2 regions of the Pseudomonas sp. LBUM1673 genome follow, and region 1 is predicted to be linked to the other one. Evidence: riboswitches for the same ligand, from Rfam matches in the RefSeq annotation. Region 1 holds a riboswitch; the other holds the start of a gene.
What was found. Region 1 has a riboswitch for cobalamin ahead of cobW (cobalamin biosynthesis protein CobW). Riboswitches for the same ligand answer to the same signal wherever they lie in the genome.
Positions count from the first base shown of each region.

Region 1 (9,483 bases):
GCCGACACGTAGGTGCTGGCCTTGTTCGACAGCTCTTCCAGGTACGGGCGCAGTTCGCTGGCGCCAAGGGCGCAGTTCAGGCCGACCGAGATCGGCTTGGCGTGGGCCACGGAGTTCCAGAACGCTTCGGTGGTCTGGCCGGAGAGGGTGCGGCCGGAGGCGTCGGTGATGGTGCCGGAGATCATGATCGGCAACTCGATGCCCAACTCTTCGTAAACCCCTTGCACGGCGAAGATCGCGGCTTTGGCGTTGAGGGTGTCGAAGATGGTTTCGATCAGGATCAGGTCGGCGCCGCCTTCGATCAGGCCTTTGGTGGCCTCGGTGTAGTTTTCCACCAGTTCATCAAAGGTTACGTTGCGGTAGCCGGGGTTGTTCACGTCAGGCGACAGCGAGCAGGTACGGCTGGTAGGGCCGAGCACGCCGGCGACGAAACGCGGCTTGTCCGGGGTTTCCAGGGTCTTGGCGTCCGCCACCTTACGCGCCAGTCGTGCGCCTTCTACGTTGAGTTCGTACGCCAGGCCCTGCATGCCGTAGTCGGCCTGGGACACCTGTGTGGCGTTGAAGGTGTTGGTTTCCAGAATGTCGGCGCCGGCATCCAGATAGGCTTTTTCGATGGCGCCAATCACGTCCGGACGCGTCAGCACCAACAAGTCGTTGTTGCCTTTGACATCGCTCGGCCAGTCGGCGAAACGTTTGCCACGGTAGTCCTGTTCCTCGAGCTTGTAGCTCTGGATCATCGTCCCCATGCCGCCATCGAGAATCAGGATGCGCTCTTTGAGGGCGTGCTTGAGAGCTTGAAGGCGAACGCTGCGATCGGACATTTGGACTACTCGGTAAGGCCATGACGAAGGGCCGGGATAATAACAAACCTGTGCGCTTTTAGAGCATGTGCCGCTTTTGCATGAATATCGTTCATGTTGGGGCGCAGGCCAGACCGGTAGAATCGCGGCGTTTTCTCATGATCAGGACCAGGGATATGCCTTATCGCGTCGTCACCAGCCTATTGATGCTGTTTTTAAGCGGGGGCGCCGCTGCACAAGGTCCGGATATTTCCTACGTCCGGGACATTCAACCGATCTTCACCGAAAAGTGCGTGGCCTGCCATGCCTGCTACGACTCCGCCTGTCAGCTCAATCTGGGCAGTGGCGAAGGGGCGGCCCGAGGTGCAACGAAAGCGCCGGTCTACGATGGCGAACGCAGCCAAGCCGCAGCGCCTACCCGGCTGTTTTATGACGCCTTCGGCCAGCGTGCCTGGCAGCAAAAGGGCTTCTATTCGGTGCTCGACGCCCAGGGCAGTCAGGCGGCGTTGATGACGCGGATGCTCGAACTGGGCCACAAAACTCCGTTGCAACCCAACGCCAAAGTGCCGGAAGACATCGTTCTGGGCCTGAACCGGGAAAACATGTGCGCCATGCCGGTGGAGTTCAATGGCTATGCCAGTGCTCACCCGAAAGAAGGCATGCCGCTGGCGGTCACCGGCCTGACCGATCAGCAATACCAGACGTTGCAGCGCTGGCTGGCCTCCGGCGCGCCGATCGATGAGCAGGGTCTGGTGCCCAGCGCCAAGGAAGCCTTGCAGGTGGTGCAGTGGGAAAACCTGCTCAACGCGCCGGGTGCCCGGGAGAGCCTGGTGGGGCGCTGGTTGTTCGAGCACTGGTTTCTGGCGCATCTCTATTTCAAGGACGGCGAGCCGGGGCATTTCTTTCAGTGGGTGCGTTCGCGCACGCCGACGGGGCAGCCCATCGATCTGATTAACACTCGTCGTCCGAATGACGATCCGGGCACTCAGGTCTATTACCGTCTGTGGCCGGTGCAAGGGGTGATCGTGCACAAAACCCACATCACCTATCCGCTGAGCGCGGCGAAGATGGCGCGGATCAAAAGCCTGTTTTACAGCGGTAACTGGCAGGTCAACGCCTTGCCGGGTTACGGGCCGCAGCGGCGGGCCAATCCGTTCACGACCTTTGAGGCAATCCCGGCTCAGGCGCGTTACCAGTTCATGCTCGATAACGCCGAGTACTTTGTGCGCACCTTTATTCGTGGCCCGGTCTGTCGTGGTCAGATCGCTACCGACGTGATTCGCGACAACTTCTGGGCGCTGTTCCAGGCCCCGGAGCATGACCTTTACATCACCGACCCGAACTATCGCGGCCAGGCCACGCCATTGCTGGCGATGCCGGGGCAGAACGATGACGTCGGCAGTGTCCTGAGCCTGTGGCACGACTACCGCGACAAACGCAACGAGTACGAAGCCTTGCGCCGCGACAGCTACGCCGACCTGCCGGCACCGAGCTGGTCGACCCTGTGGGCCGGCAATGACAACGCGCTGCTGAGCATCTTCCGCCATTTCGACAGCGCCTCGGTGAACAAGGGCCTGATCGGTGACGTACCGCAGACGATGTGGCTGTTCGATTTCCCGTTGCTGGAACGCACGTATTACCAGTTGGCGGTCAACTTCGATGTGTTCGGCAACGTGTCCCATCAGGCCCAGACCCGCTTGTACTTCGACCTGATCCGCAACGGTGCCGAGCAGAACTTCTTGCGACTGATGCCGGCCGACTCACGGGACGGCTACCTCGACGATTGGTATCAGAACGGCGGCAAATTCAAGATGTGGCTGGATTATGAGTACATCGATAACGACAAACCCACGGCGCTGACGATGGACGAATCAGACCCGAAACGCGACTTCGCCTTGCAGTTGCTGTCCCGTTACGGCGACCTCAACGCCAAACCCGACCCGATCAACCGCTGCGACGGCGCTTATTGCTCGCGGCCGAACATCGATCTGGCGTTGCAGAACGCCGAACAGGCCCTGAGCCGCCTGACTTCGCGTCCGGCTGCGGGGCTGAAAGTCATCGATCAGTTGCCGGAAGCCACGATGTTGCGCATCGAAACCCAAAGCGGCAAGCGCGAGGTGTACAGCCTGTTGCGCAATCGGGCCCACAGTAACGTGGCGTTCCTGCTCGGTGAGTCACTGCGCTATCAGCCGGGGCTCGACACGTTGACTATCTATCCGGGTGTGCTCAGCAGCTACCCGAACTTCATGTTCAACATCCCGGCCGGGCAAGTGCCCGCATTTGTCGACGAGATGGAAAACGCCAGGGACGCCGCCAGCTTCGAGAAAATCGTCGAACGCTGGGGTATTCGCCGCAGCCATCCGCAGTTCTGGGAGTATTTCCATGATCTGAGCCGCTACATCCACGACACCGACCCGGTGGAAGAGGGTGTGCTCGACATGAATCGCTACGAGAATCTCTGATTGAGGGCCTGAACACGCACCGCCGAACCCTTGTAGGAGCGACCTGTGGCGAGGGGGCTTGCCCCCGTTCGGCTGCGCAGCAGTCGTAAACCAGACAACTCGGTGTATCTGAAGAATGTAGAGGGCTGCTTCGCAACCCAACGGGGGCAAGCCCCCTCGCCACAGTTCGCTCCTACAGGGGAGGCTGCGGTGATCAGAGGATCATCGACAGGTGCATCTTTCCCGACAAAAATACTAGGACTTTGTCCGGCGCGATGATTGGCGTAAACTGCGTCCAAGCCTGCGAGGAGTTTCCATGACCGCTATTACCATTACCGACGCCGCCCACGATTACCTGGCTGATCTGCTCTCCAAGCAGAACACCCCGGGTATCGGCATCCGCGTCTTTATCACCCAGCCTGGCACCCAGTACGCCGAAACCTGCATTGCCTACTGCAAGCCGGGCGAAGAAAAACCTGAAGACACGGCGCTGGGGCTCAAAAGCTTCACCGCTTACATCGACTCGTTCAGCGAAGCGTTTCTGGACGATGCGGTAGTCGACTACGCCACCGACCGCATGGGCGGCCAGCTGACCATCAAGGCGCCGAACGCCAAAGTCCCGATGGTCAACGCCGACAGCCCGGTCAACGAGCGCATCAACTACTACCTGCAAACCGAGATCAACCCGGGGCTGGCCAGCCACGGCGGTCAGGTCAGCCTGATCGATGTGGTCGAAGACGGCATCGCCGTGCTGAAGTTCGGCGGCGGTTGCCAGGGCTGCGGCCAGGCAGACGTCACCCTGCGCGAAGGCATCGAGCGCACCTTGCTCGAGCGTATTCCCGAGCTCAAGGGTGTTCGTGACGTGACCGACCACACGCAGAAAGAAAACGCCTACTACTAAGGTGTTCGCTGCAGAAACGAAAAAACGGCACCCGTGAGTGCCGTTTTTTTATGGATGATCGATAACCTGTGGCGAGGGAGCTTGCTCCCGCTCGACTGCGAAGCAGTCGCAATCCAGCCGATGCATTTTCCCGTGATGAATGCGTTGGCTGTTTTTGGGACCGCTGCGCGGTCCAGCGGGAGCAAGCTCCCTCGCCACAAGTGCTTCAGGGCCTGTACAAATGCGCATGCCCCGCGCGATACAACGACGATTCACTGAAGTGATCGCTGCCCAACACCCGCCCCACCAAAATCAACGCCGTACGCCTGAATCCCTTGGCTTCAACCTTCCCGGCAATGTCCTTAAGCGTCCCCACCACCCAATCCTGATCCGGCCAGGTCGCCCGATGAATCACCGCGATCGGGCAGTCGGCGCCGTAGTGCGGCAGCAGTTCGGCAAGGATCTTCTCCAGATGATTGACCCCCAAATGGATCGCCATGGTCGCGCCGTGCTGCGCCAGGCTACCGAGTTCTTCACCGGCCGGCATCGCGGTCTTGTCGGCGTAGCGGGTCAGAATCACGCTCTGTGACACGTCCGGCAAGGTCAGTTCGGCGCCCAAAAGGGCCGCGCAGGCCGCGGTGGCGGTAACGCCGGGAATGATTTCGAAAGGGATGTCGAGTTCACGCAGGTAGCGAATCTGCTCGCCAATCGCGCCGTACAGGCTCGGGTCGCCGGAATGCACCCGGGCCACGTCCTGGCCGTTGGCATGGGCGGTCTTGATCAACTCGATGATCTGTTCCAGGTGCAATTCGGCGCTGTTGACCACCCGTTCGGCCCGGTGGCCTTCCAGCACGGCGGTGGGGACCAGGGAGCCTGCATAGATGATGACCGGGCAGCTACGAATCAGCCGCTGGCCTTTGACGGTGATCAGTTCCGGGTCGCCGGGGCCTGCGCCAATGAAATAGACGGTCATCACGTTTCCTGTCAAAAAAGGCATGGGCACGCTTCAGATGAAGATTGCTCATGATCGAAGGCGGGGATTATCGGGGATTTTACGCGGCGCTGGCCAATGCCAGGGTGGCCTGGGCGTATTTTTGTCGCGCAATCAGCAACTTTGCCGGTGCCTGAGCCAATTGTTCGGCCAGTGCCAGGGCGGCACTTTCCGCCACGCCGTAGCAGCCAGTGCGCTCGAACGCGATGTCCGAGTGGTGGCTGAGTTGCGGTTCATAACCGGCCAACTGTTCGCTGCTGAAATACATCAACGGCAATGCGAGTTGTTCGGCCAGTTCGATCAGGCCAGGTTCTTCGCGCTTCAGGTCGATGCTGGCCAAGGCCTTGATCTCACGGAGTTCGATTTGATGGGCCTGTAACGCCTGATCAAGCAGCGCCCGCAGCGTGCTGACAGGGCAGCCGCGCTGGCAGCCCAGGCCGACCACCAGGGTCGGCGCTGCGCTGACGTCAGTCATGCGGAGTAATGGCCATCGCTTTTGCGGCGGAACAACCAGGCGCTGATCAGGCCCAGGGCCAGCCAGAACGCCACGTTGGTCAGCTGCGAAGCGATTTTGAATTGCGCTTCCAGGGCTTCCGGCGCCAGCATCGAATGGACTTCCGGTTGCGGTGCACCGATCACATGAGGCACGGCCAGAATCGCCACGCCGAGGATCTTCATCAGCCAATGGCGGCTGAACACAATCAGCGCGATGCCGACAGCGGTGGACGCGGCAGTGCCAATCCACCAGATCTGCCGTTGCGCCAGGTCCGCCGCGGCAGTGCCCGGCAGCTCAGGTGGCAGACCGAGGGTTGGCGCCAGCACGAATGTCGCGTAACCGGCCAGGCCCCAGAGCAGGCCCTGGGAGGTACGACGTGGAGCACGCAAGGTGTAGAGACCGGCGAGCATCAGGGCGAAACCGACGGCAACCACCAGGTTACCGCCTGTCGTGGACAGCACGCGCTGCCAGCCGTCTTCCGGTTCCCAGGCTTCGGCATCGTGGGTGTGAGCGACAGCGCCAGCGGCGTGCTCGTGGACTTCAACAGCGGCCGGCTCGGATTTTTCGTAGGTCTCGGCCTGCAAAATCAGTGGAGCGACCCAAAAGCTTTGCAGCAGGGTCAATAGCAGGGCGGCCAGCAGACCGGTGAAACCTGCGGTTTGCGCAATACGCTTGATCATGTCAGCAGGTCTCAATGGCACGGAAAGGCGGAACTGTGACGGGTATCATGCGCGGCGTTGTGCACCGCTTCGATGTGCGAGAAACCGGCGAAATACACAAGGCTAATGCCCAGGATCGACGCACACACTGCGGCGGTCAGGCGTTGAGTCATGGTCGTGGTGGTGCTGGCGGTGCTCTTATCGGTGCTGGAGCCGGTACTGCTGATGATCGACATGGCGCTTCCCTCTGGTCTGTCAGCGGGTGATATAGAGCGCATGAAAACCTCCGCACGCCAGGGCACGCAGAGAGTTCGAACAGCGCCCGCCCACCGCGGGTTTGTTATTCAGTGACCGTAAAAGTCACTTTGTGTTGCGGGCCGGTCTCCGGGCTCGCGAGGGGCAGGGCTAACGCCGAAACCTGCAAGCATCACCTTCCCATGCCATATAACAGGCACAGTGGATCTGACGCTTCACTCGCTTACCGTTGCGGGGGCAGCACCGGACTGACATGGCTTTGAGTAAAGCACATGATTCACCGGTTTCCCGTTTCACCCTGTGAAGGGCACCCGTAACAAGGCGTGTAGGAGAGCATGGGCGGGGGTTGGGCGTCAATTGGCAAGGGTTCTCAATTGACGCCAAACACCTGTGGCGAGGGAGCTTGCTCCCGCTCGGCGGCGAAGCCGTCGCAAAATCTGCTTGCGGGGTATGTCTGAAGGAATGTCGGGGGTCGCTTCGCAACCCAGCGGGAGCAAGCTCCCTCGCCACGAGGGATCACGAGTGCCTCACGGAACATTGACCCGCCCCCACGCGATGCGTAGCCTTGCGCTTTCGAGGTTCTTCGGTGTCTGCCGAAGCTAAGAAGGGAACGCGGTCGATGCCGCGGCTGCCCCCGCAACTGTGAACGGTGATGTTCGCTGCTACGCCACTGCCTACTCTGTCCAACGGGGTCGCGGGAAGGCGCAGCGAATGCCAGGCCAACAAAGCCGGCACACCGTCAGCCAGGAGACCTGCCTCGAAACAGATTCTCACTTTCAACCGGGCGGGGTGATCCGGTGGCGAAACTCTTGCGCGCGTGCATCTGCCGCTGCGATTGTCGTCCCGTATGCCCGCCACCTTGCCAAAGGGCATCCGATGAAAACACTGGCCAAACTCCCTGTCACCATCGTTACCGGCTTCCTCGGCTCGGGCAAAACCACCTTGCTGCGCCACATGCTCGACAACGCCCAGGGCCGTCGCATCGCGGTGATCGTCAACGAGTTCGGCGAGCTGGGCATCGACGGCGAAATCCTTAAGCAGTGCTCGATCGGTTGCACCGAAGAAGAAGCCAACGGTCGCGTCTACGAACTGGCCAACGGCTGCCTGTGCTGCACGGTTCAGGAAGAGTTCTTCCCGGTGATGCGCGAACTGGTCGCTCGTCGCGGCGACCTCGACCACATCCTCATCGAAACTTCGGGCCTGGCCCTGCCAAAACCTTTGGTTCAAGCCTTCCAGTGGCCAGAAATCCGCAGCGCCTGCACGGTTGACGCGGTCATCACCGTAGTCGACAGCCCGGCCGTCGCTGCTGGCACCTTCGCTGCGTTCCCGGATCAGGTCGATGCCCAGCGCAAACTCGACCCGAACCTGGACCACGAATCGCCGCTGCACGAGCTGTTCGCCGACCAACTGGCCAGCGCCGACCTGGTGATCCTCAACAAGGCCGACCTGATCAGCGCTGAAGACCTGGCCCGTGTGCGCCTGGAAGTCGCCGAAGAACTGCCGGCAGCGGTGAAAGTCATCGAAGCCAGCAGCGGGCGTCTGCCACTGGACGTGCTGATCGGCCTCGGCGCCGGTTCGGAAGAACACATCGACAGCCGCCACAGCCATCATGATCATCACCATGAAGGTGAAGACGACCACGACCACGACGCGTTCGATTCCATCTCGATCGAGCTGCCACAAGCCGACGAAAGCCTGCTGATGGATGCGCTGACTCAATTGGTGGTCCAGCACGGCATCCTTCGGGTCAAAGGTTTTGCAGCGGTGCCGAACAAGCCGATGCGCCTGCTGATCCAGGGCGTGGGCACGCGCTTCGACAAGCACTTCGACCGTCAGTGGGGCGCTGAAGAAGCGCGCACCACCCGTCTGGTGTTGATCGGTCAGGATCTGGACGCCGCTGCGCTCGAAGCGCAATTGCGCGCTGCGCTCAGCGTTTAAACCATGCACCTGCTCAGGACCCAGCCCGGCGGTTTCGTGTCGGATGACAACATTGCCGACCTTGGACAAACCCCCGCCGAGCTGGTGATCCTGTGCAGCGGCGATTCCAGCCTGGCGTTGCTCGCCGAAGCGGCGCAGCAGTTGCCCGACGATTACCCGAGCGTACGCCTGGCCAACCCGATGCAGGTGCAGAATCACGCCTCGGTCGATCTCTACGTCGACGAAGTGCTGCGTCACGCCAAAGTGATTCTGATCTCGCTGCACGGCGGCATCGCCTATTGGCGTTATGGCATCGAGCGCCTGGTGGAATTGTCCGAGCGTGGCGTGCAGCTGATCCTGGTGCCGGGGGATGATCGCCCGGACCCGGAACTCAGTGACCTGAGCACCGTAACCGCGCAAGACCGCGACCGGCTCTGGCACTTCCTGCGTCAGGGCGGCATGGCCAACGCACTCGACCTGTTTCGCTGCCTCGCCAATCGCTGGCTGGGCCGCGACTACCCATGGTCCGAGCCGCAAACCCTGCCACGCACCGCGATTTACCATCCGCAAAAAAGTCCCGCTGAACTGAGCGATTGGCAAGCCGACTGGCAAGCTGATCAGCCGGTGGCGGCGGTGCTGTTTTACCGCTCGCACTTGCAGGCGGCGAACACCGGTTTCATCGATATGTTCTGCCAGCGTTTGCAGGCGTCGGGGTTGAACCCGTTGCCGATTGCGCTGGCCAGTTTGAAAGAGCCCGGCTGCCTGACGATGGTCGAGGACTTGCTGGATGAAGTCGAGGCGGGGGTGATTCTCAACACCACCGGTTTCGCCCAGTCCAGCCCCGAAGCGCCGCACCTGCGGCCGTTTCGCCGCAATATTCCGGTGATCCAGGCGATCTGCGCTCAGGACAACGAACCGGGCTGGCGTGCCAGCGAACAGGGCCTTGGTCCCCGTGACTTGGCGATGCACATCGCACTGCCGGAGCTGGACGGGCGGATCATCAGCCGACCGATCAGTTTCAAGGACCTGGCCTGGCGCAGCGAG
Region 1 covers NZ_CP166780.1:3,840,408-3,849,890, reverse strand. Annotated here, with positions in the region: gene metH (methionine synthase) at 1-821, opposite strand, end outside; gene ACA044_RS17600 (fatty acid cis/trans isomerase) at 977-3,262, shown strand; gene nfuA (Fe-S biogenesis protein NfuA) at 3,558-4,142, shown strand; gene cobM (precorrin-4 C(11)-methyltransferase) at 4,348-5,094, opposite strand; gene ACA044_RS17585 (cobalamin biosynthesis protein) at 5,174-5,587, opposite strand; gene ACA044_RS17580 (CbtA family protein) at 5,584-6,288, opposite strand; gene ACA044_RS17575 (CbtB domain-containing protein) at 6,300-6,503, opposite strand; cobalamin riboswitch at 6,626-6,852, opposite strand; cobalamin riboswitch at 7,082-7,296, shown strand; gene cobW (cobalamin biosynthesis protein CobW) at 7,399-8,460, shown strand; gene cobN (cobaltochelatase subunit CobN) at 8,464-9,483, shown strand, end outside.

Region 2 (9,483 bases), 820 kb from region 1:
GCTGTTGAGGGCCATGTTCTGCGGTTTGAACGGCACGACGCTCACACCCTGACGTGTGACCCAGCGACACAGCGCCGTCACCAGTGTGCTTTTACCGGCGTCGGATGTGGTGCCCTGCACCATCAATGTAGTCATTGCGCTTCCTTAACGTAGGCTTCAAGCGCTTGCTCAAGACGCGCCCAATCCGCCTCATCCGCAGGCAAACCAAACCGCAGGCTGCTGGTGTGGGTGAACAACCGCAACAGAATGCCGCGCCGGGCCATGAATTCATGCAGCGCTTCGGCGCACTCGGTGATCAGCCATTGGAACAATGCGCAGCCGCCCTGAGGTTTGAAACCGTACTGCTCAAGCAGCAACGCCAGACGCTCGCCAGCCTCGTCAGTGCGAATGCGCTGTCGAGTGTGCCCGTCGGTATCTGTCAGGCAAGCCTGGCCCAGCACTCGGGTCGGACCGCTGACGGCCCATGGCCCGACCTGTTCGGCCAGCAGTTTGAGCAACTTGCGTTCGGCCAGTACAAACCCTAGCCGCACACCGGCCAGGCCGAAAAACTTGCCGAAGGAGCGCAGCACAATCAAGCCGATCTGATTGGCGAACGGTGCCAGGCTCAAATGGGGTGTGTTGTCCATGAACGCCTCGTCCACCACCAGCCAGCCACCGCGCTGAGCAAGCCGCGAATGCCAATCCAGCAGGCGAGCCGGGGTCAGGCTCAGCCCCGTGGGATTGTTCGGATTGACCACCACCAGCACATCGAGGCTGTCGAGAAAGAAATCGACTTCGGAGTCCAGCACTTCACGCACGATGTAACCGTTGCGACGCCAGGCTTCAGCGTGTTCGGCGTAACACGGCGACAGCACGCCGACCTTGCCGGCCCGACGCAAACGCGGCAGCAACTGGATCGCCATTTGCGAACCGGCCACCGGCAACACTTGAGCGGCACCGTAATAGTCGCAGGCGGCCTGCTCCAGACCGTCATCGGTTTCCGGCAAACGCGCCCAGGCCCGCAGCGGGATGTCCGGGACCGGGAATGGCCAGGGCGCCAAGCCACTGGACAGATCGAGCCAATCGGCTTCGGCGATGCCGTATTCAAGCGCCGCCTTGCGCAAGCGGCCACCGTGCTCAAGCATAGAATTCAGCCCCCACGCAGAGAATCAGCAGCCATAACCATACCCCGCGCTGAACCATTTGCCAGCCACGGTCAATGGAATCGGCATCTGCCGGCACGCCTTCGCCTAGTGGCGGACGCTGATGCAGTTCACCGTGATAGATCGCCGCCCCGCCCAACTCGACGCCCAGCGCACCGGCACCGGCCGCCATCACTGGCCCGGCATTCGGGCTATCCCAGGTTGGCCCCTGGGTGCGCCAGCACTTCAGCGCCAGTCGGGTTTGGCCCAGCAGCGCGTAGGTCAATGCCACGAGGCGCGCGGGAATGTAGTTCAAAACATCGTCGATCTTCGCCGCGGCCCAACCGAAACGTTCGAAGCGTTCGTTGCGGTAACCCCACATCGCATCCAGGGTGTTGCTCAGACGATAGAGCACCACGCCGGGCGCACCCGCCACGGCAAACCAGAACAGCGCGGCGAACACCGCATCGCTGCCGTTCTCCAGCACCGATTCGGTGGCGGCGCGGGCGACTTCGGTTTCATCCAGTTCGCTGGTCTGACGGCTGACCAGATAGCCGACGCGTTTGCGCGCCTCGATCAGATCATCGCTACGCAGGGCCTTGGCCACCGGCTCGACATGCTCGCCGAGGCTGCGCATGCCGAGGGCGCAATAGAGCACGAGAATCTCGACAATCCAGCCGACATAAGGCGCCCAGGAAAGTGCGGTGGCCAGCAAGGTCAGCGGCACGACCGCCATCACCCAGGCCGTAACGCCATGACTGCGCCAGCCACGGCCACCGGAGTTGAAACGCTGTTCGATGCGATCGGCAAAACGACCGAACGCCACCAGCGGATGCCAGCGTTTGGGTTCACCCAGCAGCGCATCCAGCGCGACCGCGGCGACACTCAACAACGCCACACTCATTGACTCACTCCCCAATAGTTTTCATACAGCAACTCACTCAGCGGACGCGCCTGCGCCCAGCCTTCGAGTACCAACATCGGCGCCGGATAGAATTCCTTGACCGGCCCCAGGCAAAGAACAGCCAAAGGCTTGGCCCCGCTCGGTAAACCCAGCAAGTCCGCCAAGGCTTGCGGCTCGAACAATGACACCCAGCCCATGCCCAGGCCTTCGGCACGGGACGCCAGCCAAAGGTTCTGGATGGCGCAGGACAGCGAGGCCATGTCCATTTCCGGCAATGTACGACGGCCGAAGATATGCCGTTCACGATCTTCCATCAGTGCGGCCACCAGCACTTCGGCGCAGTCGTTGATGCCTTCGACCTTGAGCTTCATGAACTCGTCGGAGCGCTCGCCGAGGGCTTCGGCCGTGCGGATGCGTTCGTCTTCCACCAATTGCTGGATCTTGCCGCGCAGTGCCCGGTCGTTGATGCGGATGAAACGCCAGGGCTGCATCAGGCCGACACTCGGCGCCTGGTGCGCGGCTTCGAGCAGACGCCTCAGTAACTCGGGCTCGACCGAACCGCCGCTGAAGTGACGCATGTCGCGGCGTTCGCCGATGGCTCGGTAAACAGCATCGCGTTCGGCCCGGCTAAATGCGTTGTCCGTCATGGCCTCTTCGCGAGCAAGCCCGCTCCCACATTTGAAATGCGTTCCACTGTGGGAGCGGGCTTGCTCGCGAAGGCGGTTTCAAGGTCAGGCACAAACAGCGCAGCAATCGCCGATGGATTGGATGGAAAATAAAAATGCACATAAGAGGCCGTCATCCGCCCCTCACGATAAACCGCCTCTGCCCCTCGCCCGCCATTGGGGCTCAAACCTCGAGCAATCGGCTCCAGTTCGGTACTGGTCAGTGAGTGGTGATACGTGTGCCCACGCAGCAAACCTTCCGGCAACTCAACCGCCTGCAAGGCCAACGCGGCAAGACGTTTCTGCATCACCGCATCACCGCTCAGCAAGCCAACCAGTTCAGCCCGAGTGCCCTCGACATCGGTTAACGAATCCAGCAGATACAGCATGCCGCCACACTCGGCCAGCAACGGTTTGCCCGCCGCGTGGTGAGCCCGGATCGCGGTCAGCATCGGCGCATTTTGTGACAACGCCACATGGTGCAATTCGGGGTAGCCGCCCGGCAGATAAAGGCTGTCCGCCTCCGGCAACCCGGTGTCGCGAATCGGCGAGAAAAAAGACAATTCGGCGCCCATGGCCCGCAGCAGATCCAGGCTCGCGCCGTAGGTAAACGCGAAAGCTTCGTCCCGGGCCACGGCAATCCGCACACCGGCCAGCAACGGCTCGGCCGCGATCATTTCAGGCGCGGCGAATTCCACGGCTGGCGGCAACGCCACGTCGCAACTGCCGGCCAGCGAATCGGCCGCCGCATCGAGGCGCAGATCGAGATCGTTCAGCTCGCTGGCCTGAACCAGACCGAGATGCCGACTCGGTAATTCGATCCCGGTCTCCCGGGGCAACGCGCCGTACCAGCGCAAGCCTTCAGTCAGGCTGCCTTCGAGCAACTGCGCATGGCGCACAGTGCCGACCCGGTTGGCCAACACACCGGCAAACGGCAAATCCGGCTGATAACGCGCAAGGCCCAGGGCCAGTGCGCCAAAGGTCTGCGCCATCGCGGTGCCGTCGATCACGCCAAGCACCGGCACACCGAAGTGCCGCGCCAGGTCGGCGCTTGACGGCGTACCGTCGAACAACCCCATGACGCCTTCGATAAGGATCAGATCGGCTTCGCCTGCGGCTTCCCACAATAAACGACGACTTTCTTGCTCGCCGACCATCCACATGTCGAGCTGATAGACCGGCGCACCGCTGGCGCGCTCGAGAATCATCGGGTCGAGAAAGTCCGGGCCGCATTTGAACACGCGAACCTTGCGCCCCTGATTGCGATGCAAACGAGCGAGCGCGGCGGTAACGGTGGTCTTGCCCTGACCGGAGGCCGGCGCGGCAATCAGTACCGCCGGGCAATGACGTGGCTGATTCACAACTCGACGCCTTTTTGCGCTTTGATCCCGGCCTGGAAGGCGTGCTTGATCATGCCCATTTCGGTGACCGTGTCGGCCAGCTCGATCATCTCCGGTTTGGCGCCACGGCCAGTGACCACCACATGCTGCATCGGCGGACGGCCCTGCAAGTCACTGAGCACCTGATCGAGATCGAGGTAGCCGTGCTTGAGGGCGATGTTCAATTCATCGAGCACCACAAGGCCGATGGACGGATCACTCAGCAATTCGCGGGACACCGCCCACGCGGCTTCGGCGGCGGCGATGTCGCGCTGGCGGTCCTGGGTTTCCCAGGTGAAGCCCTCGCCCATCACATGAAAACGCACTTGCTCCGGGAAGCGCCGGAAGAACAGCTCCTCGCCGGTGCTGGTGCGCCCCTTGATGAACTGCACCACGCCACACTGCATGCCGTGGCCCATGGCCCGCGCGAGCATGCCGAACGCCGAACTGCTCTTGCCTTTGCCGTTGCCGGTCAGCACCAGCAGCAGGCCGCATTCATTCGGGGAGTTGGCGATGCGTTCATCGATCACGGCTTTTTTGCGCAGCATGCGCGCCAGATGGCGTTCGTCACGATCGGGGGTATCAGTCATGGGGAAGCTCTCCGTTGAGGCTGGATAACGGCGGGCAGGCACAAGAATAGACGGCAAGAAGCCTGGCATCGCCCACCGTGATGCCGCTGAATGAATCAGGCCGGTCTCCGGGCTCATGAGCGGCTCCAAGGCCAACTGCGCGCCTTCCCATGTCGATAGTCGACACAGTGGCTCAAGGCGCAGCTTTTACTCATTTACCGTTGCGGGGGCAGCGCCGGGATCGCGATCATTCTTCGCAGGAAGAAATTCACTCACCGGCTTCCCTGTTTCACTCTGTCGACCAAGGCCACAGAGCACCTGAAACAAGCCGCGAAGGTTAGAGGGTTGGGGGTGGAGCGTCAATTAAAGCCGGGACACCGCTGAGCGAATAACTGCCACCTATCAATTATCTGACGCCAATCTTGTGCCACACTGTCGGCAGTGATATCAAAGAGCCACAATCTCACAACACAATAATAAGGGTGAGCCACATGCAAGGCATGATCATCAGCAATCCGAAGCTGGAATTCCTGCGGCCGGTGCTGGAACGCTGGTTTGACTGTATCGACCGCTACAACGCCGTGCGTGGCGATAACGATACGCCTTACTGGCATGACGAAAACGCCAACCTCGGCCTGCTCTGCGCCGCGGCGTGGATGGCAGAAATGGTCACGCTGCAACAAACACCGACGCGCAAGCAGAACGAAGAAGGCGAACGCAACGCCCGCGCCGATCTGTTTATCGCCACCCCCGAAGAACGCGCCTACCTTCAAGCCACTCAACGCTGGCCACGAGTCAATAGCCTGAACCTGACCCAGGCACTGCAGGACATCACCAGCGACGCCAAGCGAATCAGCTACGCCAGCGACCTGAAACTCGGGTGCCTGTTCGTTGCGCCGCAAAAAGCCCAGCAGAGCGCTACACCGGAAGAACTTCAGGACATGGTCGACGACCTGCAAAAGGAACACTGCTGCGCCGTGGCCTGGTATTTCCCGTACGCCTACCGCAAGTTGCGCAACGAAGCCGGTAACTATCACCCCGGCATTGCCGTGCTGCTCAAGGAAGCCCGCGGCTGACCGGTTGAACCATCGAGCGTCTACGCTTCTCTATGATTACGTCAATGCATTCATAGGGAAGATCAGTAATGCGCAAACCCCAGCTCGTTTTCATCATCGCGCTCGCCGGAGGGCTCGCCGCCTGTGGTGAAACCTCCAGCCTGCAAGTCTCGGACGGCACCGGACCGTCGCCCAAGCTGCCAGAACCGAATAAAACCCTGATCCCCACGGTGAACATCGCCCCGGCGATCGGCTGGCCTGAAGGAGTCAAACCCGTCGCGGCGGCGGGGACTCGAGTGGCCGCGTTTGCCGAAGACCTCGATCACCCGCGCTGGCTCTACGTGTTGCCCAACGGCGACGTGTTGGTGGCCGAAACCAACGCGCCGGCCAAACCCGATGACGGCACAGGCATTCGCGGCTGGATCATGGGCAAGGTTATGGGCCGTGCCGGTGCCGGCGTCCCCAGCCCGAACCGCATCACCCTGCTGCGGGACAAGGACCACGACGGCGTCGCCGAAACCCGCACGGTGTTCCTGGAAAACCTCAATTCGCCTTTCGGCATGACCCTGGTCGGCAATGACCTGTACGTCGCCGACACCGATCGCCTTCTGCGCTTCCACTATGAAAACGGCGAGACGTCGATCAAGTCGCAGCCCATCAAGGTGGTCGATCTACCGGGCGGCACGCTGAATCACCACTGGACCAAAAACGTCATCGCCAGCAAGGATGGCAGCAAGCTGTACGTCACCGTGGGCTCCAACAGCAACGTCGGTGAAAACGGCATGGGTCAGGAGGAAGGCCGGGCGGCAATCTGGGAAGTGGATCGCGCCACCGGTAACCACCGGATCTTCGCCTCGGGGATACGTAATCCAAACGGTCTGGCCTGGGAGCCTCAGAGCGGCGCATTGTGGACCGCAGTCAATGAACGTGACGAAATCGGCAGCGACCTGGTGCCGGACTACATCACTTCAGTGAAGGACGGCGGATTTTACGGCTGGCCTTACAGCTATTACGGCCAGCACGTCGACGTGCGCGTCGAGCCGCAAAACCCTGATCTGGTCGCCAAGGCCATTGCACCAGACTACGCAGTGGGCCCCCATACCGCGTCACTGGGCCTGGCGTTCGCCGAAGGCAGCAAATTACCGGCGCCGTTCACTCACGGGGCTTTCATTGGCCAGCATGGCTCGTGGAACCGTAAACCGCACAGCGGCTATAAAGTGATTTTCGTGCCGTTCAACGCCGGTAAACCGACCGGACAGCCAGTGGATGTGCTCACCGGTTTCCTCAATGACGAGGAAAAAGCCATGGGCCGGCCAGTGGGCGTGGTGATCGATCAACAGGGCAGCTTGCTGGTGGCGGATGATGTGGGGAACAAGGTGTGGCGGGTGTCGGCGGCCAAGTAAACAGCGCTGCCCGCGAAGCCGTTGGCGGATGTGTCGCCCCCTTCGCGAGCAAGCCCGCTCCCACAATGGACCTGTATTCGCAGATCTAATGTGGGAGCGGGCTTGCTCGCGAAGAGGCAATCACAGCCCCAAAAAACCGCCGTCTAGCACTTGCGGTGCGAGCGATCATGACAATCCAGGCTATGGATTATGTGCCAAGTGCTCGGGTTGCAAGACGCGTTTGGCGCTCAGGTAGGCTTTCTGCCAGTAAGCTTTGGACAAGCTGTCCAGCTTGACCGTGCCGCCCGTGGCCGGCGCATGGACGAAGCGGCCTTCGCCGACATAGATCCCGGCGTGGCTGACCTGGGAGCCGCCATTGGTGGCGAAGAAAATCAGGTCGCCGGTTTGCAGGCCTTCCTTGCCGACATTGGGGGCCTGCATGCCGATCATCTCGCGGGTGGAGCGTGGCAAGGAAATACCTGCGACATCGCGATAAACGTAACCGATCAGACCACTGCAATCGAATCCGGAATCCGGCGTGTTGCCGCCCCAGCGATAAGGCGTTCCCACAAGACCGAGCGCGCGAAACAGCACGTCTTCTGCCGCAGGGGAAAAGGCTTGGGAAGGACCGAAAACAATGGGCGCGCGAACCACCGGCGCGGGTGGCGGTGTGCGGCTGGCGCAGGCGCTGAGCAGCGCTGCGAAGAACATGAGTGCGAGGCGGGCCGACATCGTCATAAACAGAACATCCTGATCTGGCTGCGGCTTTTTCTGCCACAAAGACAGAAAAGAAAACCGCCTGCGCAGAACGCAGGCGGTTTGCCATCAATAATAGATCAGGATTCTAGCGACTACGCGGCAAACTTCAAGTAAGACTTTAACTTCGCCTTACAAACTGTCCGTTTACTTACGTGCAGTGACGATAGCCGGGGCTGCTGCAGGCGCCATCGCGAGGGCGCGCTTGGCTTCAATGAAGGTCTTGCTCCAGTAGCTGTCGCCCAGGCTATCGATCCGGACACCACCGCTTTTGCGGCTGCTGGAGTGGATGAACTGGTTGTCACCCAGGTAGATGCCGGCGTGACTGACACGACCGCGACGGCCATTGGTAGCGAAGAACAGCAGGTCACCCGGTTTGAGGGCGCTGCGAGCAACCAGAGGAGCGTCAACGTTGATCATTTCGCGGGTGGAGCGCGGCAGGTTCATGCCAGCCTCTTCACGAAACAGATAACCGATGAAACCGCTGCAGTCGAAGCCAGCCTCGGAGGTGCCGCCGAAACGGTAACGGGTACCGATCAGGGACATGCCACGTTCGAGGATGCTGTCGGCCAGAACCGGAAGCTGGTACGACTTGCCGCCGGCGAAGTCTGCCAGCTCTTTATCGGTGGCCGCCTCTTCCTGGTAAAGAGTTTCCTGGAAAAGAACGGAAGACTGCGCGGTAGATGAATTCTTGACCTGTTGTTGTTGCTCTTGCTGGGACACTGGAGAGTGAGCAGCGCAACCGAACAACAGGGTAACGAGTGCGAGAGGCACGAGGGGTGCGAAGCGATTTAGCATGGGCACGACCGTGGCTGATAGTTTCTGAAGAAGCCGAGACTATGCCCGCTATCAACCTCATTTGCAAATTCAATCGATCTTTATGTGACTTCTCGGTTTCTCGTTTACATCTAAGCGCTTAAGCCCATTTTGAATCTTTGCGCAGCCTGCCCCCTTGCAGGAAAGCGGATCTGTTGACGCCTGAAATATGCCAAACCCGTGTAAAACCTGGGCTTTGCCAGGTTTTTACCAACCAAGGGTTTCTTTCAGGAACGGGATCGTCAGCTTGCGCTGAGCTTGAAGGGAGGCCTGATCGAGACGCTCAAGCAACTCGAAAAGCGCACTCATGCTGCGGGTACCGCGGGTCAAAATAAAATGCCCGACTTCGTCGGTCAGGTGCAGGCCACGACGGGATGCACGCAACTGCAAGGCACGCAATTTGTCTTCATCAGAGAGCGGGCGCATCTGAAAAATCAGGGCCAGCGTCAGCCGCGACTTGAGGTCCGCCAGCTTCACTGGCAGTTCGCGCGGGGATGTCGAGGCGGCGATCAGCAGACGCCGACCGCTGTCACGCAGACGATTGAACAAATGGAACAGCGCCTCTTCCCAATCCGCCTTACCGGCGACTGCCTGCAGATCGTCCAGGCAAACCAGTTCGTATTGTTCAAGGTTGTCGAGAATTTCAATGCCGCGGTCCAGCAACTCGGCCAACGGCAGGTACACCGCTGGTTCCCCCAGTTGCTCGAAGCGCAGACACGCCGCTTGCAGCAAATGCGTGCGCCCTACCCCGTCCTTGCCCCAGAGGTAAATCAGGCTTTCCGTCCAGCCGGCATCGGCTTCGCAGAGCCGCTCGACATAGCCGAGTGCTGCGGCAT
Region 2 covers NZ_CP166780.1:4,655,635-4,665,117, forward strand. Annotated here, with positions in the region: gene ACA044_RS21500 (cobyric acid synthase) at 1-135, opposite strand, end outside; gene cobD (threonine-phosphate decarboxylase CobD) at 132-1,124, opposite strand; gene cbiB (adenosylcobinamide-phosphate synthase CbiB) at 1,117-2,025, opposite strand; gene bluB (5,6-dimethylbenzimidazole synthase) at 2,022-2,672, opposite strand; gene ACA044_RS21520 (cobyrinic acid a,c-diamide synthase CobB) at 2,669-4,051, opposite strand; gene cobO (cob(I)yrinic acid a,c-diamide adenosyltransferase) at 4,048-4,659, opposite strand; cobalamin riboswitch at 4,741-4,975, opposite strand; gene ACA044_RS21530 (hypothetical protein) at 5,130-5,714, shown strand; gene ACA044_RS21535 (PQQ-dependent sugar dehydrogenase) at 5,783-7,096, shown strand; gene ACA044_RS21540 (C40 family peptidase) at 7,277-7,813, opposite strand; gene ACA044_RS21545 (C40 family peptidase) at 7,979-8,629, opposite strand; gene hda (DnaA regulatory inactivator Hda) at 8,855-9,483, opposite strand, start outside.
Region 2: it holds a riboswitch for cobalamin, as region 1 does, so the genes downstream of both, cobO (cob(I)yrinic acid a,c-diamide adenosyltransferase) here and cobW (cobalamin biosynthesis protein CobW) in region 1, are expected to answer to the same signal.